2 regions of the Bacillus sp. LH1 genome follow, and region 2 is predicted to be linked to the other one. Evidence: predicted binding sites of a transcription regulator. Region 2 holds the regulator's gene; the other holds the start of a gene.
The links. The regulator Rex, encoded in region 2, represses fermentation and respiration genes when NADH is low (regulators of the CRP and FNR family bind a similar motif). The targets are predictions, from matches to a motif close to TTGTGAAATATTTCACAA.
Positions count from the first base shown of each region.

Region 1 (12,645 bases), 240 kb from region 2:
ATGATTTATATTTATTTAATGAGGCGTTATACTCTGGAAAATTAATTTCAAAAGAGAGTTACGATCAAATGTTTACGGGTGGAAAAAAGGATTACGGGTTTGGATGGTACGTAGACCCAGGAAGCTATTCGAATCATGGTGTAATGCCAGGTTGGAATTGCTTAAACGGATTTAGTAAAAATGGTAGTGTATATGTTGTTTTATTATCTAACATTCAAAATAATATTAAATCATTTGGTAAAGTGAATAATGACATTTATTCGATATTGCGGAATATTGAAGTGTAAGAAACTATCCTTTTGGATAGTTTTTTTTATGCTCTGAAACAAATATTTCTTTTAGAAAATGTATGTCTTACCTATCACAAAAATATCCATTTTGTATACATTAAGATGTATGGATGTAAAATTTTATAATCTAAAAATAATAGGAGGAGAAGTGTATGTGTCTGTTCAGAAAATATTGGCATAAATTATCAAGATTGTTTAATAGACAATTAGATTATTTTTTAGATAATAAGTTATTGCCTGCTGTGGAAAGACTTTTATTTTCACAAAACTTCGCGAGATTTATTCAAAGAAACTCTAAGCAAGCTACGGAAGAAGTTATTGAATCAAGTAGATTTCAATCTATTATTTGTAACATTTTAAAAGAATGCAATACATCACCTTTTAAAGAAATTGCAAAGCAGTATTTAGGTAAAAACGTAGAAATTACGGTGACAGTTGGACAATTAACAGGTGTTATTGTAGCAGTTGGTGATGACTTCTTAACATTGCAAGAAGGAATAGGAACAGAGGTTTTATTACCATTTATAAGTATTATATCAATTAAAGAAGCGTAAGAAAGGAGACTTATATATGTTATTTACTGATGAATTACGTAACCATGTTGGCGAACTAGTGCAAGTTGTGACAGCTGTAGAAATCATTGCAGGCGTTCTTTTATCTGTGACGGATGGGGCAGTAATTGTTCGTACTTCTCCTTCTTATGGACCACCAGAAGATGTAGTTGTGCGTATTCCTATTATTGCTTATGTTCGCTTGGAAGGGTAAGAGTGATACAAGTATGAGAGTGTCAGTTGTTATTCCAGTGCATAATGAAGCAAGTACTTTATCAAAAGTTTTAGTAGAGGTAAGAAAACTCGAACCATATGAAGTTATCATAGTAGATAATGGATCTACAGATGGGACGAAGGAAATAGCATTACAGCATAATTGCCGTGTGATTTATTATAGAGATTCTCTTGGTAATGATGTGGGACGGGCAATTGGTGCTAGAGAAGCAAAAGGTGAGATTGTTTTGTTTTTAGATGGTGATATCGTCATGAAAAGTGAAGAATTATACAATTTTATTAAAGGAATACGACAAGGGCATGAGATTGTTTTAAATAATTTAACATGGTCCGTTTACTTGAAGATGAGACCGCATTATACGACGGTTGGAAAATATATGTTAAATCGTTATTTGAACAAGAAAGAGTTTGTTGTAGGATCTTTAATTGCAATACCACATGCGATAAGTCGTAAAGTGATTGAAAAACTGGGGTGGTGGAATTTAGCAGATCCAGCATTATTTCAAGCGATGGCGATGTCTAGAGGAGTAGATATTTCTGATATGGCTTCAGTTGATGTCATCTACACAAATAAAGTTCGACCTGTGCATACTGGTACATCACCTGGCTCTCCTTATCCGAAAGCGACTAGTCGTATTATGGGTGATCATTTGCGAGCTTTACAATACGTAATCGAAACATATGGTAAACGCGGTGGTTTTTCAGAGAACAATAGAGATAGAGAGTTTGTAGGAAAGTATAAACCAGTTTTATTACAAAAGAATAAAGCGAAATATAGTGCCATTATCCCAGTATCAGAAGAGAAAATAACCATAAGGTCTGTTATAAAAGAAGTGAAAGAAGCAGGTGTAGATGAAATTATAGTTGTCGCGAATGGAGCAGATGTTGAGACTGTTAAACAGGCAAAGCTAGAGAATGTTATTGTTGTTGAATTTACGAAGGCGCTTGGACATAATGTAGCACGAGCAATAGGTGCCATGCATGCTACGGCAGATATTTGTTTATTCGTTGATAGTGATCTTGTTATTCCAGCAAAAAAACTCACTCTATTTTTACATGCTGTTGAAGATGGAAATGACGTGGTGTTAAATGATTTACAATGCTTATTAGATATGTTTCATCCAGCAGATCCAATTAGTATGGGAAAATACTTTGTGAATTTGATAGCGAAACGACCAGATTTATGGAATAACTCACTAACTGCTGTACCACATGCCATTCATAAGAAGGTAATAGAGAAAATAGGATATGATTCCCTTATCATTCCGCCATTAGCACAAGTGAAAGCTATTTTAGAAGGATTCTCTATTACAACAGTAGAGTTAGTAGATGTTATAAAAACAAATCGCATACGTCCAGAGCAACACGAATTTGTAAATGGGCGTATTTCAGCGTTTGATCGTATTTTCGGTGATCAACTTGAAGCGGTTGCGTATTTATTACAATGTACGGACGAACGTGGTGGTTTTACAGATGGAGATAGAGATAGAGATGTAATTCAACAATTGAGAAGGGAAGAAGAGAATACAAATGAATAGTAGTAAAGTAGCTATTATTGGGCTAGGGTATGTTGGCCTTCCTTTAGCGGTACATTTTGCAGAAAGAGGGCATACAGTACTTGGATTAGATAAAGATATTAGGAAAATAGACTCAATTATAAAAGGAGAAAGTTATATTCCGGATGTTTCTTCTAAAGAGTTACAAAGTTTATTGACGAAAAAAAAATTAACAGTAAATACACCGGATCAAGGCATTGCTGATTTTCAAAATAGTGATTATGTTATTGTCACTGTCCCGACTCCAATTAATGAACAAAGAGAACCAGACTTAAGTGCCCTCATTTCAGCTTCGCATTATATACAACAAAACCTTCAAAAAGGACAAACCTTCATTTTTGAAAGCTCCACATATCCAGGCACACTTGAAGAAGTCATCCTACCTATTATTTCTCAAAATGGTAAAAAGGTAGGGGAAGATTTCTATATCGGATATTCCCCTGAGAGAATTGATCCAGCAAATAGTCAATATTCAGTTCAAGCTATTCCAAAAGTTATTAGTGGACAAACAGAAAAGTGTAAACAAAAGGTACAGGATTTATATAGTACCATTTTTGACGAAGTTGTACCTGTTAGCTCTCCGAAAGTAGCAGAGATGTGCAAGCTATTTGAAAATATTCAGCGCTTAGTTAACATTTCTTTAGTAAATGAACTAAACACACTATGTGAAAGTTTAGGCATTGATTTTTATGAGGCCATTGAAGCGGCATCTACAAAACCATTTGGGTTTACTCCGTATTGGCCAGGGCCAGGGATAGGGGGACACTGTATTCCCGTAGACCCTTTATATTTTCAATGGAGAATAAAAAAGAATGGGGCAATTAGTCAATTAATTGAGGCTGCACATATAATTAATGAAGAAATGCCAGAGAAAATGGTCCGCAAAGTAAAAAGTGTGGTGCAATTACCTGCAACGGTGTTAATTGTAGGGATTGCGTATAAAAAAGATGTAAATGATTTGAGAGAATCACCAGCGTTACCGATTATTCAATTATTAAGAAATCAAGGATACGAGATAGAATATCATGATCCTTATATTTCTTCCGCAGAAATTGGAGATAAGGTGTACCAATCTGTTTCTTTAGATGAAGAAAAAGTTAAAAAAGCGGATTGTATTTTAATTTTAACGGATCATTCTAATATTGATTGGAAGCTTTTTAAAGGAATGGATCGAGTAATAGATACACGCGGGATTGTAAAGAAGGTGAGTAAATGAGTAAGAAATGTTTAATTACAGGTGGGGCCGGATTTATCGGGTCGCATTTAGCTGAAGAGTTGATAAGAAGAGGTTATGAGGTCACTGTTGTGGATAACTTTTATAAAGGTAAAAATAAGTACCATAAAGAGTTAATGAAAGAAATCCGTGTTATTCCAATAAGTGTTTTAGATAAAAATTCTATTTATGAATTAGTAGATCAGCATGATGTCGTGTTTCATTTAGCAGCAATTTTAGGTGTGAAAACAACAATGGAAAAAAGTATAGAGCTCATAGAAACGAATTTTGATGGGACAAGAAATGTTTTACAAGCAGCGTTAAAAGGAAAGAAGAAAGTAGTTTTTGCTTCTACTTCAGAAGTATATGGTAAGGCCAAGCCGCCTTTCTCTGAAGAGGGAGATCGATTGTACGGGGCAACATCTAAAATTCGTTGGAGTTATGCAGTTTGTAAAACGTTGGAAGAGACATTATGTTTAGGGTACGCATTAGAAGGGTTACCAGTAACGATTGTTCGATACTTTAATATTTATGGTCCAAGAGCGAAAGATGGTCCATATGCAGGAGTAATCCCGCGATTTATCCGCGCGGCACTGCAAGGAGAAGACATTCTCGTATATGGAGATGGAAAGCAGACACGTTGTTTTACGTATGTAAGTGATGCGGTAGAGGCAACGATTCGGGCAATGGATGAGAAGGTAAATGGTGAGATTATTAATATAGGTTCTGAGAATGAAAAGAGCATAAAAGAAGTAGCAGAAGTAATTAAAAAATTAACGAATTCTTCTTCGAAGATTGTCCAAGTGCCTTTTGAAGAAGTATATCCTCATGGTTTTGAAGAAATTCCAAATAGAAGACCAGATGTAACAAAATTAAAAGAGCTTGTTCAATTTCAGGCGAAAGTAACGTGGGAAAACGGATTGAAGGAAACAATTAAGTGGTTTCGTGAACAAAACAATGGCTAAGTCATTATCTGTTATTATTCCTGCATGTAATGAGGTCGATACGATTTCAGACGTTATTCAATCGGTAAGACCATTAAATCCAGTAGAAATCATTGTAGTAGCAAACGGTTGTAATGATGGAACAGAAGATGTTGCAGATCGTTTAGGGTGTAAAGTAATCAAGCATACAGAGCTACTAGGGAACGATGTTGGACGTGCAGTCGGCGCAAAACATGCGATAGGTGATGTATTACTATTTATAGATGGTGATTTTGCTATTCCAACTTCAAAATTAAAATTATTCCTTAATCCGATTTTATACGATCAGGCAGATGTAGTTTTAAATAATTTGGATGCATTATTTTTAAAAAGGCAAAAAACCACTTCTATTACAGTATGGCGCCAAATATTAAATGCAATGTTAGAGCGTGAAGAATTAAAAATGAATTCTTTATTAGATGTACCTCATGCGCTGACGAAAGAAGTCGTTCAAAGCATCGGATATGAATGTTTTGTTAATCCTATTGTGGCTCATTTACGCCTAGTTCAAAGTAAATGGAGAATTAGTCGTCATTGTGCTATTGACGTTATTACGCCGAATAAATTTCGTCCATTCCAGCATGCTGCATATGGGACAAATCTTTCCCAATCTGAAAAAAGAATGATAGGTGATCATATAGAAGCAGTAGCAGAACGGATATTAAGCAGTGATGAGCGCGGAGGATATTATGATGGAAATAGGAAAAGGGATAGTGTCTATCATACTTTAAGTTTTGAAGAGTTTTATCAAGGGTGGGGTGTTACATCTGATTTCTATAAAGGAAAGCAACTATCGGTTGTTATTCCCGTACAAGATGAAGAGAAAACAATTGGAAACGTTATAGAAGAGCTTCGCAAAATTGAACCCTTCGAAATTATCGTTGTCGTAAATGGTTCGTCAGATAAAACGAAAAAAATTGCAAAAGACAAAGGGGCAACGACAATTGTATATAAAGAAGCACTCGGAAATGATGTGGGGCGCTCACTTGGAACGTATTTTGCAAAAGGAGAAATTGTGTTATTTATAGATGGCGATTTTGTTATTCCAGCGAGTGAGCTATATCCTTTTGCGAAAGCTATTGCAGATGGAACAGATGTTGCATTAAATGATCTAAATCATTATTTAGATTTAAGAGTACCGCTTCATCTTGTAACTGCATTTAAATATGCATTAAATTTAGCTTGTGATAGAAAAGATCTAGGCGTAGGCTCTCTTATCGCTGTACCGAATGCGTTTAGCCGTAAGTGTTTGAAAGAAATTGGGTATAGATCTTTACTGGCGCCGTGTGTAGCCCAAGTGAAAGCTATTCTTTCAGGATTTGAAGTTGCATGTGTAAGTCGTGTTGAGGTCGATAAGATGAACCGTATTCGTCCCAGTGAACATTTTGCTAAAATAGGTCATCCACCAGCTGTACTTCGAATTATAGGTGATCATATAGAAGGACTAGATCAAATAATTGCATTAACAGACAATCGTGGCGGATTCTATGATGGCAATAGAAAAAGAGATGTTTTATAGAAGTAACAAAAAAAGTGTACAACATGTGTACACTTTTTTGTTCTGTTATAAAAACTATAACAGATTAGGAGATAAGAGTATTACAGCTCTACAATGGGTATTGTTCTTATATTACAAAATAGGACTCGTATATAAGGATACCAAAAAAATACAATTAAGGAAAGGGTTAATTTTAAAGACTTTTAAATGAAGTTAACACTATATATATAGTAGTTTGCTCAACATTTCACAAACATGTCACAACTATTTCGTTCACTTTCGTAAAAAAGTAGTATTCTAAGTGTGTAAGCTGTTATATAAAAAATCTTAGTCCTGTACTAATCAAAAATGGAGGAGATTAGGATGACTCAAGTATTAGAAAATGTTAAAAACGCATGGGAAAACTTTAAAGGTGAAAAATGGAAAGCAGAGATTGATGTTCGCGATTTCATTTTAAATAATGTAAACGTTTTCGAAGGGGACGAATCTTTCTTAGCAGAAGCAACTGAAGCAACGAAACAACTTTGGGATCAAGTAATGGATTTAACAACGAAAGAACGTGAAAACGGTGGCGTTCTTGATATGGATACAAAAATTGTTTCTTCTATTACATCACATGACCCAGGATACTTAAATAAAGATATTGAAAAAGTAGTCGGTTTCCAAACTGATAAACCATTTAAACGTTCTTTACAACCATATGGTGGTATTCGTATGGCAGAACAAGCTTGTGAATCTTATGGATACGAAATGGATAAAGAACTTAGTCGTATTTTTAGAGAGTGGAGAAAAACTCATAACCAAGGTGTATTTGATGCATACACACCAGAAATGAGAAATGCACGTAAATCAGGTGTTATTACTGGTCTTCCAGATGCATACGGACGTGGACGTATTATCGGTGACTATCGCCGAGTAGCGTTATATGGTATTGATCATTTAATTGAAGCGAAAAAAGCTGATTTGAATTTAACTGGTGGTGTAATGAGCGAAGATACAATGCGTTTACGCGAAGAGTTATCTGAGCAAATGCGTGCACTTCAAGAGTTAAAAGAAATGGCTGCTTCTCATGGCTTCGATATTTCTAAGCCAGCAACAAATGCACAAGAAGCATTCCAATGGTTATACTTCGCATACCTTGCAGCGATTAAAGAACAAAACGGAGCTGCAATGAGTCTTGGACGTACTTCTACATTCTTAGATATTTACATTGAAAGAGATTTAGCAAATGGTACTTTAACAGAAGAAGAAGTACAAGAAATTGTCGATCACTTCATTATGAAATTACGTCTTGTGAAATTCGCAAGAACACCTGATTATAATGAATTATTCTCTGGTGACCCAACTTGGGTAACTGAATCTATCGGTGGTATGGCATTAGATGGTCGTCCATTAGTAACAAAGAACTCATTCCGTTTCTTGCATACATTAGATAATTTAGGACCAGCTCCAGAACCAAACTTAACTGTTCTTTGGTCTAAACAATTACCAGAGAACTTTAAAAACTACTGTGCGAAAATGTCTATTAAAACATCAGCAATTCAATATGAGAATGATGACATTATGCGTCCTGAATACGGCGATGATTACGGTATTGCATGTTGCGTATCTGCAATGAGAATCGGTAAACAAATGCAGTTCTTCGGAGCTCGTGCAAACTTAGCCAAAGCATTATTATATGCGATTAACGGTGGCAAAGATGAAAAGTCAAAAGCACAAGTTGGTCCTGAGTACGCACCAATTACTTCTGAAGTATTAAATTATGAAGAAGTTATGCATAAGTTTGATATGACAATGGAATGGTTAGCGGGTCTATATTTAAACACATTAAATGTTATCCATTACATGCATGATAAATATAGCTATGAACGTATTGAAATGGCACTTCATGATACAAACGTTCTTCGTACAATGGCAACAGGTATCGCTGGTCTATCTGTAGTAGCAGATTCATTAAGTGCAATTAAGTACGCAAAAGTAAAACCAATTCGTGATGAAAATGGTATTGCAGTTGACTTCGAGATTGAAGGAGATTTCCCTAAATACGGTAACAATGATGATCGTGTAGATGAGATTGCTGTAAATCTTGTAAAAACATTTATGAATAAACTTCGTAAACATAAAACATACAGAAACTCTGTTCATACAATGTCAATCTTAACAATCACATCTAACGTTGTTTACGGTAAGAAAACTGGTAATACTCCAGATGGCCGCCGTACTGGAGAACCATTTGCACCAGGTGCGAACCCAATGCATGGACGCGATACAAAAGGTGCATTAGCTTCATTATTATCTGTGGCTAAATTACCATATGAAGATGCACAAGATGGTATTTCTAATACATTCTCTATTATTCCGAAAGCACTTGGTAAAGAAGATGATGTACAAGTACGTAATTTAGTATCAATGCTTGATGGCTATGCAGTAAAAGAAGGGCACCACTTAAATATTAACGTATTTAACCGTGAAACATTAATGGATGCAATGGAACATCCTGAGAAGTATCCACAATTAACAATTCGTGTATCTGGTTATGCTGTAAACTTTATTAAATTAACTCGTGAACAACAAATTGATGTAATTAACCGTACAATGCATGAAAGCATGTAAATGAAAAAAGGTGTCCCTTCGCTCTTAATATATAGCGAAGGGAGGCTGTTTCAATAAAGGAGGAAGTAACATGGTAAAAGGAAGAATACATTCTGTAGAGTCTTGTGGTACTGTTGATGGCCCGGGGATTCGTTATGTCATATTTACACAAGGGTGTTTATTACGTTGTCAATATTGTCATAATGCTGATACGTGGGAAATCGGTAAAGGTAAAGAAATAACAGTTGAAGAAGTGATGCAGGATGTGACATGTTACCTTCCATTTATTGAAGCTTCCGGAGGCGGTATAACAGTTAGCGGTGGAGAGCCATTATTACAGCTAGACTTTTTAATTGAGTTGTTTAAAAAGTGTAAAGCGGCTGGTATCCATACAACAATCGATTCTTCTGGTGGTTGTTATTCTGAGGAACCAGAATTCCAAAATAAGCTAGATATTTTAATGGATTATACAGATTTAGTTTTATTGGATCTGAAACATATCGATTCCAAAAAGCATCGTAAATTAACAGGGAAACCAAATGAACATATTTTACAATTTGCTCGTTATTTATCGGATAAGAATAAACCGATTTGGGTACGACACGTATTAGTTCCTGGTGTTACGGATAATGAAGAGGATCTACAAAAACTATCTAGCTTTATTCAAAGTCTGTCTAATGTTCAAAAAGTTGAAGTGTTACCATATCATAAGCTTGGTGTATATAAATGGGAGGCGCTTGGACACAAGTATCCACTCGCAAATGTAGAACCACCTACTGAGAAAAATGTAGAACATGCTAAATATATTTTACAAGCGGTCTAATCCAAATATTGGATTAGGCTTTTTGCTTTCTTTACAATAAAATCTAGAGTATATATTGATAAAAGAGTATACTGAAAGTAGAATATCCATAATTTTGTACGGAATAAATGGAGAAATTTACATAATTGTAAAGGGAAATCAAAATAGTAAAAAGAATTAAGAAGTAAAAGAGTGAGTATCATGGAATAGAGAACATTTGTAAGTTATTGCGAAAGCTCTTATAGGAAAGTATAATGTAAAGATATGAGCACAGATAGGATTAAGGGGTCAATCTTATATGCTTTGCATATCCACGACAGGTACATAGCTGAAAGGGAATTATTAGAATCTGTTTATGTAATTTTTAAGGAAAATGTTTTTCCTATTGTCGTATATGCAATATGGAGAAACAAAAAGCTAGGAGTGGATTTGTTTGATAAAAAACCCCAAGGTTTTAATATTAACTGCACATTACGGTAATGGTCATGTGCAAGTAGCAAAAACATTAGAACAAACATTTCGCCAAAAAGGAATTGAAGATGTTATTGTATGCGACTTGTTTGGAGAATCACATCCATTTATAACTGACATTACAAAATATCTATATTTAAAAAGTTATACAATAGGAAAAGAATTATATCGTTTGTTTTATTACGGGGTAGAAAAAATTTATGATAAGAAAATAGCATCTTGGTATGCGAACTTTGGAAGAAAACGTTTGAAAACACTATTACAGGTGGAGAAACCAGATATTGTAATTAATACATTTCCAATTATCGCTGTACCAGAATTGAAGAAACAAACAGGTATTTCAATTCCTGTCTATAACGTATTAACGGATTTTTGCGTGCACAAAATATGGATTCATCGAGAAGTAGATCGTTATTTTGTTGCAACGGATCATGTGAAAGAATTGATGGTTGATATCGGTGTACCTGCGGAACAAATTGTTGAAACAGGAATTCCAATTCGGAGTAGTTTTGAGTTAAAGGTAAATCCAGAAATCATATATACTAAATATCAGTTATGTAAGAATAAAAAGATTTTACTAATTGTAGCAGGTGCTCATGGGGTATTAGGAAATGTAAAAGAACTATGCCAATCATTTATGTCAGTGCCTAATTTACAAGTAGTTGTTGTTTGTGGGAAAAATGAAGCTTTAAAACAGGATTTATTAAGTTTACAGAAGCAAAATTCCGATGCATTAAAAGTGTTTGGGTATGTTGAAAATATTGATGAATTATTCCGTGTTACTTCTTGTATGATTACGAAGCCAGGCGGAATAACATTAAGTGAAGCAGCAGCGTTGCAAGTACCTGTCATTTTATATAAGCCTGTTCCAGGACAAGAAAATGAAAATGCGATGTACTTTGAAAGAAAGGGAGCAGCAGTTGTCATTCGCGATGATAGTGAGGTTTTTGCAAAAACAGAGGCATTATTACAAGATGATGTGAAGCTTCTTCAAATGAAAGAAGCAATGAAAAGCATCTATCTTCCAGAGCCAGCTGGTCATATTGTAGATGCAATTTTGGCAGAAAATCATGCAGAACCGCGTCATATACCTATTAAATCACCTGCTCTTGCACAATCTTTTACTTAATATGAAACCCTCTTTGTATATGTAAAGAGGGTTCTTTATTATTTTCAAAGAAAATTCAGCCAGTTATCCACAAAAGGATTGCGCTTTCATTAAACAGTAAAGTCGGAATATTAACAACTATATCCACATTGTCCACAATTTTTAGAAAAATATCCACAATTAAAACAGCTGATATATGCTTTAATATAGAAAAATATTAAATGTTTTTGAAAATTACTAACAATTCTGTTGGTTTTGTGGATAAAGTTGTCCACAGCAAAAAAAGCCCCTTATGTATAAGGGGCTTTTTGCTTACTTTTATCAATCGAGAAAATTATGTAATGAAAATGAATAATTAGGGGGGAAACTTCTAATTATTCATTTTCACTTTAAATGCTTTTCGAGCGATATCCTGCTGCACGATCTGCTTTTTGAAATTCGCGTTGATAGAGAACTTCTTGTGTACTAGATAATGTGTTTTTTGCTTTATCACGTTTCTTTTTATCCATTACAAATCACCTCGTGTCTTAAAGTTACTATTTATCGTTTCCAAAGACATGAGGGGATATACGCATATGGAAAATGTTAATGATTGATTATCATTTCAGAAAATTTAGATTATGCTTCTTTTAATTGATGAGCATCTTGGAAGGTTGTATCTCGCATTGTAGCAAGTGTGTATTGATCTTTTGGAATTTCATATAAGTTATATACTTCTTCGTTTGCGTTAATTTCATCATATACGGCTTTTCTTGTTTCGTTTGCTAGATTCACATATTGCAGTTTTTCTGCAGCTTTAATAGAACGAATATTTATTTTACGAATACGCATGAAAATTGTTTCAATATCTAATTCATAGAAAAGTTCACTAAAAAATGAATCTTTTGCCAATTTATTATAGCCTTTTCCATGATATGGTTTGCCAAGCCATGTCCCGAGAAATCCAGCTTTTTCTTGCACATCAAATAAAGTAATTGTTCCGATAGGGTTACCCCATTCATCTAAAATTGTGCGTGAAATTAATTCACCACGCTCTTCAGCTTCAATCGTTTGTTTTGTTAAGAATAAATATTCTTCATAAGAATAAGCCTTTTGACGCACAAAAGGGAAGACAGCTGGATCCACCATTAACTCGTATAGAACGTGGCTGTCGTGTAAGTCGCGTTTTTTCAACATACTAACTCCTCCTCACACGAGGGTAGCATGACGAAAAAACACCCCACCCTCGAAATTTTTATATCAATCTTTAAAAAATTTCGGGGTGGGAATCGAACCCACTAGAACCAGTTTCTAACGCTGGTGGCGCACCATTTGCCTTCCCCATTCATCAATTTGAAAATGATAATC
Region 1 is NZ_CM175007.1:498,436-511,080, forward strand. Features, by position in the region: gene ACX9TM_RS02570 (serine hydrolase domain-containing protein) at 1-287, shown strand, start outside; gene ACX9TM_RS02575 (hypothetical protein) at 443-844, shown strand; gene ACX9TM_RS02580 (LSm family protein) at 861-1,055, shown strand; gene ACX9TM_RS02585 (glycosyltransferase family 2 protein) at 1,069-2,613, shown strand; gene ACX9TM_RS02590 (nucleotide sugar dehydrogenase) at 2,606-3,847, shown strand; gene ACX9TM_RS02595 (UDP-N-acetyl-alpha-D-glucosaminuronate decarboxylase) at 3,844-4,809, shown strand; gene ACX9TM_RS02600 (glycosyltransferase family 2 protein) at 4,802-6,346, shown strand; gene ACX9TM_RS02605 (hypothetical protein) at 6,315-6,536, shown strand; gene pflB (formate C-acetyltransferase) at 6,689-8,938, shown strand; gene pflA (pyruvate formate-lyase-activating protein) at 9,009-9,740, shown strand; gene ACX9TM_RS02620 (diglucosyl diacylglycerol synthase) at 10,153-11,319, shown strand; gene ACX9TM_RS02625 (YfhE family protein) at 11,688-11,807, opposite strand; gene ACX9TM_RS02630 (GNAT family N-acetyltransferase) at 11,917-12,474, opposite strand.
Region 1: the regulator Rex is predicted to act here: its motif matches at 6,561-6,578, upstream of pflB (formate C-acetyltransferase).

Region 2 (12,645 bases):
TAGTTTGGTGATGATGGCAGAGAGGTCACACCCGTTCCCATACCGAACACGGAAGTTAAGCTCTCTAGCGCCGATGGTAGTTGGGACCTTGTCCCTGTGAGAGTAGGACGTCGCCAAGCTATTTATATTGTCGCGGGGTGGAGCAGCACGGTAGCTCGTCGGGCTCATAACCCGAAGGTCGCAGGTTCAAATCCTGTCCCCGCAACCAAATGGTCCCGTGGTGTAGTGGTTAACATGCCTGCCTGTCACGCAGGAGATCGCCGGTTCGACCCCGGTCGGGACCGCCATTTCATATAAAGAAAAGAACGAAACAAGTTGTTTCGTATTTTTTTATTTGTTTTAACAAAAAACTAATAAAGACAGTCAAACTATCCTTAGGACAACTCCTAAGGACTTTTTTATATATTCAAAACCTGTATAATAAAGAGCAGAGAACATTGTGAGTAAAGTAGGTGAAGTCTGTGAGTAAATATGAAGTAACAACAAAATCTTCTGAGGAAACACAAAGGTTATCAGAAAAACTAGGTGAGCTCGTAGAGGCACAAGACGTAATTATTTTAGAAGGAGATCTTGGAGCTGGTAAGACGACTTTTACAAAGGGACTAGCAAAAGGTCTTGGAGTGAAAAGAGTTGTAAATAGTCCTACCTTTAATATCATTAAAGAATATAAAGGAAGATTACCGCTATATCATATGGACGTGTATCGCTTAGCAGAAAGTGAAGAGGACTTAGGCTTTGATGAATATTTCTACGGTGAAGGAATTACGGTAGTAGAATGGGCTCATTTAATAGAAGCATATTTACCGAATGAAAAGTTACAAATTAGTTTATTCCATGCTGGAGATGACACAAGAAAAATTATACTCGAGCCAATTGGAGATCGCTATATTAGATTATGTGAGGAGCTATTACAAGATGAAAGTACTAGCAATTGATACTTCAAATTACGTAATGGGTGTATCCCTTATTGAGGAAGAAAACGTAATTGGGGAAATCATTACAAATTTAACAAAAAACCATTCTGTACGTCTTATGCCAGCTGTAGAGAAACTGTTAAAAGAATGCGGTGTAAAACCGAAGGAATTAACTAAAATCGTTGTAGCTGCTGGACCTGGATCCTATACAGGTGTTCGTATAGGCGTGACAGCGGCGAAAACATTAGCTTGGTCACTTCAAATACCAATTGTAGGTGTATCAAGTTTAGAGGTAGTAGCTGCAAACGGTGCTAACTTTAACGGGTTAATTTGTCCTTTATTTGATGGAAGACGTGGGCAAATTTATACTGGGTTATATACATATGAAGGAGAGCAGTTAACTTCAATAGAAGAAGACCGAATTATTCTTATTGTAGACTGGTTGCAAATGTTAAAAGATAAAGGACAGCCTGTTTTATTTATCGGTAACGATGTTAAATTGCATAAAGAAACAATTATAGAACATTTAGGTGATCAAGCTGTATTCGCTCCATTTACTAAAAATAACCCAAGACCAAGTGAGCTAGCATTCTTAGGATTACAAAAAGAAGAACAAGATGTGCATACGTTTGTTCCAAGCTATCTTCGTTTAGCTGAAGCTGAAACAAAGTGGTTAGAAAGTCAAAACAAGTAGGAGCTTGCAGAAGATGGATATGATATTTAGAAAGATGGAGCTTGATGATATTGCTCAAATTGTAGCTATTGAAGAAGCGTCTTTTTCAACTCCTTGGACTGCAGATGCCTTTCACCGTGAATTAACGATGAATGAACATGCACATTATATTGTGTTAGAAAAAGATGGTCGTGTAGTCGGGTATTGTGGATTGTGGATAATTATTGATGAATCACATATAACAAATATAGCTATTTTGCCAGAATACCGAGGTCAAAAGTTAGGAGATGCCCTATTGAAAGCAGTTATTTCTGAAGCGAAAGAACTAGGGGTAAAAACAATGACACTTGAAGTACGTGTATCAAATGAAGTAGCAAAGCAGTTATACAGAAAATACGGATTTCAAAATGGTGGGATTCGTAAACGATACTATGCAGACAATCAGGAAGATGGTCTCGTAATGTGGGTGAATATATAATGGAAAAAAATACGATTATACTTGGTATTGAAACAAGTTGTGATGAAACAGCAGTAGCAGTTGTTAAAAATGGAACGGAAATTATTGCGAATGTCGTTGCATCACAAATTGAAAGTCATAAACGTTTTGGCGGCGTTGTACCAGAGATTGCATCACGCCATCATGTAGAAGAAATTACAGTTGTGTTAGAAGAAGCTTTAAAGGAAGCAAATATCACATTTGATGATATTGATGCAATTGCTGTAACAGAAGGTCCTGGTTTAGTAGGAGCACTTCTAATTGGAGTAAATGCAGCGAAGGCAGTAGCGTTTGCACATGATATTCCGTTAGTCGGTGTTCATCATATTGCTGGTCATATTTATGCGAACCGTTTAGTAAAAGAAGTTCAATTCCCGTTATTATCACTTGTTGTATCTGGTGGGCATACAGAACTTGTTTATATGAAAGAACATGGTTCATTCGAAGTAATTGGTGAAACACGAGACGATGCAGCTGGAGAAGCATATGATAAAGTAGCTCGTACGTTATCTATGCCATATCCAGGTGGTCCTCATATTGATCGCCTTGCACATGAAGGAGAACCGACAATTGATTTGCCTCGTGCATGGCTAGAACCGGATTCGTATGATTTTAGCTTTAGTGGATTGAAATCAGCAGTTATCAACACTGTGCATAACGCAAAACAGCGCGGTATAGAAATTGCACCAGAAGATTTAGCGGCAAGTTTCCAAGAAAGTGTAATAGATGTACTTGTAACGAAAGCAGCTCGTGCAGCAGAAGCTTATAATGTAAAGCAATTACTTCTTGCTGGTGGAGTAGCTGCTAATAAAGGACTTCGTGCGCGATTAGAAGAGGAATTTGCACAAAAAGAAAACATTGAATTAATTATTCCGCCGCTATCTTTATGCACAGATAATGCAGCGATGATTGCAGCGGCAGGGACAATTGCTTATGAACAAGGTAAGCGTGCAACATTAGCCTTAAATGCAAATCCAGGATTAGATATTGAAGCATAGTTATACACATAATTAACCACAGGTTGTGGATAAAACCCATATTATCTGTTGATAATGTGGGTTTTATTGTGTATATAAAATGTTGATAACTTTTTTACTGACTGTGGATAATGTGGAAAAGTTATTTTGATGTTTATTTTATAAAGGTGGATATGTGTATAAACTTGTGGATAAATAGGTTGATGTCAGACCTTTGAATTTGTTCTTTTTCGGGAAATAAAAAGCAAGAAGATATCCCCGAAAAACATTTTGAAACATCTCCCCATTATAGAAGATGCTAATATTGTCAATCTTTGTCGTTAAAAAGATATTTCGTGTCGAATTGTTAATATATATAGGGTTACAATAGATATATTTAAAAAATCGTTAGTATATTCTAAGTTACGATAGATATATTCAAAAAATTGTTTAAGTACTAAAAAAAGATGTCACATAGTCAAAAATCCTGACTTATGAGACATCTTCCTTATTTAAATATGCTTATACATGCAGCTCTTCCCATTCTGCCATACAAGTTTCAAGTTGTTCTTGTAGCGTTTGCTTTTTAGTTGTAATTTCACTAGCTTTTTCATAATCTGCATATATTTCTGGTAAGCAAAGTTGATCTTCTAACGTAGCAATTTCTTCTTCTAATTCCACTATACTTTGTTCTAGCTCTTCAATTTTTCTAGTGCGTTGACGCTCTAGTTTTTTACGCTCTTTTTCTTCTAAATAATTTAATTTCTCTTGTGCAATCACCTTTTGAACAGGAACGTCACTTTCTTGCTGTTCAAGTTCTGCACGTTCAATCATTTCATTTTTCTTTTCAACGTAGTAATCGTAATCCCCTAAATATTCCTGTGCACCTTCTGTTGATAACTCAACCACAGTTGTTGTTACACGGTTAATAAAGTAGCGGTCATGTGAGACGAATAGAAGAGTCCCTGGGTAATCAATTAAAGCATTCTCCAAAATCTCTTTACTATTTAAATCAAGGTGGTTCGTAGGCTCATCTAGAATTAACAAATTTGACTTTTGCATCATAAGTTTTGCAAGAGCTAATCGAGCTTTTTGTCCACCACTAAGGGAAGATACTGGTTTCAGTACATCATCTCCTGTGAATAAAAAATTCCCAAGTATAGTACGGATTTCTTTTTCCGGTTGCAGTGGATATTCATCCCATAGTTCATTTAAAACCCGTTTAGAAGATGTTAAGTTTGCTTGTTCTTGATCATAATAACCAACAGATACATTTGATCCGAAAGAAACATCACCATTTAATAGTGGTAACTTATTCACAATGGATTTTAACAATGTGGATTTCCCAATTCCGTTTGGACCAACTAAAGCAACACTATCTCCGCGAGTTAAGCGCATAGTTACATGTTCAATTATAGGGTTTCCATCATAGCCGATGGTTGCATCATTTACTTGTAAAACATCATTTCCACTTTGTTTTTCAATATCGAAGTGGAATGATGCTGACTTAGAATCCCCTAATGGTCTCGTTAATAATTCCATTCTGTCTAGTTGTTTACGGCGACTTTGAGCACGTTTCGTTGTAGAAGCGCGAGCTATATTCTTTTGAACGAAGTCCTCAAGTTTTGCGATTTCATCTTGTTGTTTTTCGTAACGTTTCATTTCTTGCTCATATAATGCTGATTTTAAGTCTAAATATTTACTGTAGTTACCAACAAATCGTCTGCTTTCTTTATTCGAAATTTCATATACTTGTGTAACGAGTTTGTCTAAGAAATAACGGTCATGTGAGACGATTAATATTGCGCCAGGATAACCTTGCAAATATTGCTCAAGCCATGTTAATGTTTCGATGTCTAAATGGTTTGTAGGCTCGTCCAAAATAAGTAAGTCTGGTTTTGTTAATAATAATTTCCCGAGAGCTAATCTTGTTTTTTGCCCGCCGCTTAAAGTAGAGATCGTCGTCTGGTGCGTTTCAACTGGGAAGCCAAGGCCGCTTAAAATGGAGCGAATATCCGCTTCATATTGATATCCACCTTGATCTTTATAATTGAGTTGTAGTTGGTCATAATCAGCTAACAATCTTTCATATGTAGCTTCGTTTGAAAAGTTTTCTTCTTTTCCCATTTCTTGCTCAAGCCTTCGAAGTTTTGTCTCCATTTGCTGTAAGTGGGTAAAGACGGTTAGCATTTCATCCCAAATTGTTAAAGACGTTTCTAGTCCAGTATTTTGAGCTAAATATCCGATTGAGACATCTTTCGGTTTTATAATTTCGCCACCATCATGAGATAATTCACCAGCGATAATTTTTAATAATGTAGATTTTCCTGCTCCATTCCTTCCAACTAATGCGATACGATCTTTTGTTTGTACTTCCAATTTTATGTTTGCAAGAATCGTTTCTGCACCGTATAATTTCGAAAGCGCGTTTACTTGTAATAAAATCAATGTTTTCACCTCAAATAATTTCTTAACTTTGCCATGTTTATATTTCTCAATCATACTAAAAATAGTGTATAGTTTAAAATAAAGAGAGAATACTTCTTCTCTTTATTATACAAGGAATTTAATGAGTGCTAAACTTCTGTATTTGATTAAAGTATATGAATAAAGATAGGAAGAGAGGAGAGGTCATATGGATCAGCAAAAGATTCCACAAGCCACTGCTAAAAGATTGCCTCTATACTATCGATTTATCCAAAACTTATCTCTTTCTGGTAAGCAGCGTGTTTCATCGGCCGAATTGAGTGAGGCAGTAAAAGTAGATTCCGCAACAATACGAAGAGATTTTTCGTATTTTGGAGCGTTAGGGAAAAAGGGATATGGATATAACGTAAATTATTTATTATCATTTTTCCGCGAAACACTTGATCAAGATGATATAACACGTGTAGCACTTATTGGAGTAGGTAATTTAGGGACCGCTTTCTTACATTATAATTTCACGAAAAACAATAATACAAAAATTGAAATGGCATTTGATGTTAGTGAAGAGAAAGTTGGAACAGAAATCGGGGGCATTCCTGTATATCATTTAGATGAATTAGAAGAGAGATTATCAAATGATATACAAGTGGCAATATTAACAGTACCGGCTACAGTAGCACAAGCTGTAGCAGATAGATTAGCTGAAACAAGCGTGCACGGTATTTTGAATTTCACACCAGCGCGATTAAACGTATCAGAGAATATTAGAATTCATCATATTGACTTAGCTGTAGAGTTACAAACATTAGTTTACTTTTTGAAAAACTATCCACAATAAAACGCAGAGGAAGCGACCTCTGCGTTTTATTATTGTTTCTTCTTTGTGAATTTAACTAATATAAGGCGAAGTGCCAAATTAAAATCAATTGTTGCCATAACTGCAAATAGTATTGTCCACATATTCCAGATTGTATCTGTCACGTTCGTAATGGCGAAGCGTGTAAAGATACATCCAAGAAGGAAGTATAGTGCAGCCATGAACAATGGTGAGTTTCTCATACAAAAAATCCTCCGATAAAGCCTTGCATTTTTTCAGCTTCTTTAATCATTTCTTGAATTTGTTCATTGCTCATAAAAATTTGCCCAATAGCGACTAATGTATTCATCGCAACATGAGCTGCAATCGGAACGATAATACGTTTCGTCTTCACATATAAGAAGGCGAATACGAGCCCCATAGCAGTGTATACCAATAAGTGAGTAAAATCAAAATGAATTGCTGCGAATACAAGCGAACTAATGATAGCTGCGATAAAGAAGTTAAACTTCTTATAAAGCGTGCCGAATAGAATTTTTCTAAATACGATTTCTTCTAAGATAGGTCCAATTATAGAAACAACAATAAGGAACCAAGGTGTCGTTCTTGCAATTTCCATAAGTTTCATTGTATTTTCTGAACCTTGTTTAATTCCTAGCAGCTGCATCTCGATCATACCGGCAACTATTTGTGAAAAGAAAGCTAAGAAGAACCCGATAAAAATCCATCCAATAGTAGCTGGAACAGAAGAGCGCATTGCATCTAAATGCCTGTCACGAATATCTGTTCTAAGTAACCAAAGTACGATACATAATGCAACAAAGAAGCTAATAATTGCCCAGTGTCCTGTTATGATTTGTCCTTTTTCCTCAATGGTAAATCCTCTATTATCATAGAGTCCTGTTTTTAGGAGAAGTGGTAATCCAACAACGCCAGATAACTGCATTAAAATGTATGTAACGATAATCCACCAGTATTGTTTCTTCAAATGGTTTAACCATCCTTTCTAACTATAGTGTATGAGATAAGTTAGGATAACATGTAAATATGCTACCTACGATATAAACCTCTTGAATTATGTTTTTTTCGTAAATCCTTATTTGAAATTATAATAGAAGACAGGAGAAAGTTGTATGTGTAGCGAAAACAACTTAGGGTGTCCTTTCATATTGTAACATACGAGCAGTGGAAACAACGATTCATATAGTAAAGGCAGTATTGTATATAGAAAGTTTATATAGTGATTTGCGAAAAAATTATGATTTTTTTACTTGCAAAAGAAATTGAGATTATTTATTATTATAAGTGTGTTAGCACTCGGATGACTTGAGTGCTAATAAAAGAAATTTACATAACAAAATGAGGAGGTTATTGTTCATGCTAAAGCCATTAGGTGATCGCGTTGTAATTGAGCTTGTTCAAGCAGAAGAAAAAACAGCAAGTGGTATCGTATTACCAGATACTGCAAAAGAAAAACCACAAGAGGGTAAAGTTGTTGCAGTAGGTACTGGTCGAGTGCTTGAGAATGGTGAGCGTGTTGCTTTAGAGGTAGCAGCAGGTGATCTTATCATCTTCTCAAAATATGCAGGTACTGAAGTGAAATATGAAGGTACAGACTACTTGATTTTACGTGAAAGTGACATTTTAGCAGTTATCGGTTAATTATATAAATCTTAAAAAATCCAAGGGGGTCAATTATTATGGCAAAAGATATTAAATTTAGTGAAGAAGCACGTCGTTCGATGCTTCGCGGTGTCGACACTCTTGCAAACGCAGTAAAAGTTACGCTTGGACCAAAAGGTCGTAACGTTGTACTTGAGAAAAAATTTGGTTCACCACTTATTACAAATGATGGTGTAACAATCGCAAAAGAAATCGAATTAGAAGATGCATTCGAAAACATGGGTGCGAAATTAGTAGCAGAAGTTGCTAGCAAAACAAATGACGTAGCTGGTGACGGAACAACAACTGCAACTGTATTAGCGCAAGCTATGATTCGTGAAGGTCTTAAAAACGTAACAGCTGGTGCGAACCCAATGGGTCTTCGTAAAGGTATCGAAAAAGCTGTTACTGCTGCAATTGAAGAATTAAAAACGATTTCTAAACCAATCGAAGGCAAATCTTCTATCGCACAAGTAGCTGCTATTTCTGCAGCTGACGAAGAAGTAGGTCAATTAATCGCTGAAGCAATGGAGCGCGTTGGTAACGACGGCGTTATTACTTTAGAAGAGTCTAAAGGATTTACAACAGAATTAGACGTAGTAGAAGGTATGCAATTTGATCGTGGCTATGCATCTCCTTACATGATTACTGATTCTGACAAAATGGAAGCAGTTCTTGATAACCCATATATCTTAATTACTGACAAAAAGATTTCTAACATTCAAGAAATCTTACCAGTATTAGAGCAAGTGGTACAACAAGGTAAACCACTTCTTATCATTGCTGAAGATGTAGAAGGCGAAGCATTAGCTACATTAGTAGTGAACAAACTTCGTGGTACATTCAATGTAGTAGCTGTTAAAGCTCCTGGATTTGGTGACCGTCGTAAAGCAATGCTAGAAGATATCGCAATCTTAACTGGTGGCGAAGTGATCACTGAAGAATTAGGCCGTGACTTAAAATCTGCTACAGTTGAATCTTTAGGACGCGCTGGTAAAGTTGTTGTTACAAAAGAAAACACAACTGTAGTTGAAGGTGTAGGAAGCACAGAACAAATCGAAGCTCGCATCGGTCAAATCCGTGCGCAATTAGAAGAAACAACTTCTGAATTCGATCGCGAAAAATTACAAGAGCGTCTTGCTAAACTAGCAGGTGGCGTAGCAGTAATTAAAGTAGGTGCAGCAACTGAAACTGAGTTAAAAGAGCGCAAACTTCGCATTGAAGATGCACTTAACTCAACTCGTGCAGCAGTAGAAGAAGGTATCGTTGCAGGTGGTGGTACTTCACTTATGAACGTATACACAAAAGTAGCTTCTATCGTAGCTGAAGGCGACGAAGCAACAGGTATCAACATCGTACTTCGCGCACTAGAAGAGCCAGTTCGTCAAATCGCAATCAACGCTGGTCTAGAAGGATCTGTAGTTGTAGAGCGTCTAAAAGGCGAAAAAGTAGGCGTTGGTTTCAACGCAGCTACTGGCGAATGGGTTAACATGCTTGATTCTGGTATCGTAGATCCAGCTAAAGTAACTCGTTCTGCACTTCAAAACGCAGCATCTGTTGCAGCTATGTTCTTAACAACTGAAGCTGTAGTAGCTGACAAGCCAGAACCAAATGCACCAGCAATGCCTGACATGGGCGGCATGGGCATGGGCGGTATGGGCGGAATGATGTAATTCCGTTTGTCCTAAAAAACATCCATTTCTATATAGAAATGGATGTTTTTTTATGTTTTTTAGAAAAGGAAATGAATTTCTGTAGAATTTTGTCGCTTTCTCTCTTGACCATATTGATACTTCATTGTTAGAATCTAGGAAGATAATATAAAACGATCCTTCATATATCCTCAATGATATGGTTTGAGAGTCTCTACCGGGTTACCGTAAACAACCTGACTATGAAGGCAGTGTGTCTTATATTTATAAAGAGCGGAGACTATCTTTCTTTATAAAGCCAGACCCCTGCCTTTTCTTTGTTATGAGACTAGAGGCGGAGGACTGGCTTTTTTTATTATATTGGTAATGCTTTTCGCCAAATTGGTGAAAATATTTATATACGAGAACTAACGTTGGGGTGATTATTTTGAAGAAACAACACGATACAATTATCGTTTTAGATTTTGGAAGTCAATACAATCAGTTAATAGCACGTCGAATTCGTGAGTTCGGTGTATACAGTGAACTTCATCCACATACAATTACTGCAGAAGAAATTAAAGCAATGAATCCAAAAGGGATTATTTTCTCTGGTGGGCCAAATAGCGTATACGGTGAAGGTGCATTACATTGTGATGAAAAAATCTTTGAACTAGGTTTACCAATCTTCGGTATTTGTTACGGTATGCAGCTTATGACGCAACAATTCGGTGGTAAAGTAGAGCGTGCAAATCACCGTGAGTACGGAAAAGCTGTTCTTAAAGTAGAGAACGAATCAAAATTATATGCGAACCTTCCAGAAGAGCAAGTTGTATGGATGAGCCATGGCGACTTAGTAACTGGTTTACCTGAAGGATTCGTAGTAGATGCAACAAGTGAGTCTTGCCCAATTGCTGGTATGAGCAATGAAGCGAAAAACTTATACGGTGTACAATTCCACCCAGAAGTACGTCACTCTGAGCACGGTAACGATTTAATTAAAAACTTCGTATTCGGTGTATGTGGTTGTTCTGAAGGATGGAACATGGAGAACTTTATTGAAGTAGAATTAGAAAAGATTCGTGAAACTGTTGGAGACAAAAAAGTACTATGCGCACTTAGTGGCGGTGTAGACTCTTCTGTTGTAGCAGTATTAATTCATAAAGCAATTGGTGATCAATTAACATGTATTTTCGTTGACCACGGTTTACTTCGTAAAGGTGAAGCAGAAGGCGTTATGAAAACATTTAGCGAAGGCTTCCATATGAACGTTATTAAAGTGGATGCAAGAGACCGCTTCATGGACAAGTTAAAAGGTGTAGAAGATCCAGAACAAAAACGTAAAATCATCGGTAACGAATTCATTTACGTATTTGATGATGAAGCGTCAAAATTACAAGGTATGGACTTCTTAGCGCAAGGTACACTTTACACAGATATCGTTGAGAGTGGTACAGCAACTGCGCAAACAATTAAATCTCACCATAACGTTGGTGGACTTCCAGAAGACATGCAGTTCAAATTAATTGAGCCTTTAAACACGTTATTTAAAGACGAAGTACGTGTATTAGGATCTGAATTAGGAATTCCTGATGAAATCGTATGGCGTCAACCATTCCCAGGACCGGGTCTTGGTATTCGTGTATTAGGTGAAATCACAGAAGAGAAATTAGAAATCGTTCGTGAATCTGATGCGATTTTACGTGAAGAAATTATTAAAGCGGGCTTAGACCGTGAAATCTGGCAATACTTCACTGCGCTTCCTGGTATGCGTAGCGTAGGTGTTATGGGTGACGAGCGTACTTACGATTACACAGTAGGTATCCGTGCGGTAACATCTATCGACGGTATGACAGCTGACTGGGCACGTATCCCTTGGGACGTATTAGAGAAAATCTCTGTACGTATCGTAAACGAAGTAAAACACGTTAACCGTATCGTGTATGATGTAACGAGTAAGCCACCAGCAACTATTGAGTGGGAATAGTATTTATAAAAAGGTCCATCTATTGCTTATGCATAGGTGGATCTTTTTTATTTTGGTGTTAATACGAACAAAACTATAAAAGTTTATAAAAACGTTCGTTTTTAAATTGACAAAACTACTTCGTCGAGTTAATATGATTATGTAATTCAAACAAAAAGTGAATATTATAGCCGTCGTATAATATCGGGGATATGGCCCGAAAGTTTCTACCTAGCTACCGTAAATGGCTTGACTACGAGGCGTTTTTATAAAGGTGAGGGGAATCTTATCTTTATTCATAGAACGCTTCCATGTATATATGCAATGGAAGCCTTTTTTATTTCTCGGGATAAAAGAGGGCTAGGAGAAATGCGGCGAGTAATCATATAACGGGGGAAACGTAGGATGAAACGCTATTTTCAGTTTGATGAGCTCGGTACGAATTATAAGACTGAGTTCATAGCAGGGTTAACGACATTTCTATCTATGGCTTATGTACTATTTGTCAATCCTGCTACGCTGTCGCTTGGAAATGTTAAAGGGTTACCAGCAGGTACAGGGATGGATCCAGGTGCAGTATTCGTTGCTACGGCATTAGCGGCAGCGATCGGTTCGTTAATTATGGGTATTTTCGCGAAGTATCCAATTGCTTTAGCGCCAGGTATGGGAATTAACGCGTTCTTTGCTTATACAGCAGTGTTAACGATGGGGATTCCATGGCAAACAGCAATTGCCGGAACATTAATGTCAGGTATTATCTTTATTATTCTTACTGCTTCAGGTATTCGTGAAAAAATCATCAATGCAATTCCATCGGAGTTAAAGTTTGCAGTAGCAGCAGGTATCGGATTGTTCATTGCATTTCTTGGATTCCAAAATGCCGGAATTATCGTGAAAAATGATGCAGTTCTTGTTGGGTTGGGGGACTTAACAAAGGGTACAACGTTACTAGCAATCTTCGGGGTTGTTACTACGATCATCTTCATGATTAAGAAAATTAATGGTGCAGTATTTTACGGTATGATTCTTACAGCGATCTTAGGAGTAGCAACAGGATTAATTGATACTCCGAAAGCTGTGGTGGGAGCAATACCGAGTCTAGA
Region 2 is NZ_CM175007.1:262,624-275,268, forward strand. Features, by position in the region: rRNA gene rrf (5S ribosomal RNA) at 4-119, shown strand; tRNA gene ACX9TM_RS01510 (tRNA-Met) at 132-208, shown strand; tRNA gene ACX9TM_RS01515 (tRNA-Asp) at 212-287, shown strand; gene tsaE (tRNA (adenosine(37)-N6)-threonylcarbamoyltransferase complex ATPase subunit type 1 TsaE) at 462-935, shown strand; gene tsaB (tRNA (adenosine(37)-N6)-threonylcarbamoyltransferase complex dimerization subunit type 1 TsaB) at 916-1,608, shown strand; gene rimI (ribosomal protein S18-alanine N-acetyltransferase) at 1,622-2,065, shown strand; gene tsaD (tRNA (adenosine(37)-N6)-threonylcarbamoyltransferase complex transferase subunit TsaD) at 2,065-3,081, shown strand; gene ACX9TM_RS01540 (ABC-F family ATP-binding cassette domain-containing protein) at 3,562-5,487, opposite strand; gene ACX9TM_RS01545 (redox-sensing transcriptional repressor Rex) at 5,675-6,304, shown strand; gene ACX9TM_RS01550 (YdiK family protein) at 6,334-6,525, opposite strand; gene ACX9TM_RS01555 (CPBP family intramembrane glutamic endopeptidase) at 6,522-7,271, opposite strand; gene groES (co-chaperone GroES) at 7,661-7,945, shown strand; gene groL (chaperonin GroEL) at 7,984-9,618, shown strand; purine riboswitch at 9,759-9,860, shown strand; gene guaA (glutamine-hydrolyzing GMP synthase) at 10,025-11,563, shown strand; purine riboswitch at 11,716-11,818, shown strand; gene ACX9TM_RS01575 (NCS2 family permease) at 11,948-12,645, shown strand, end outside.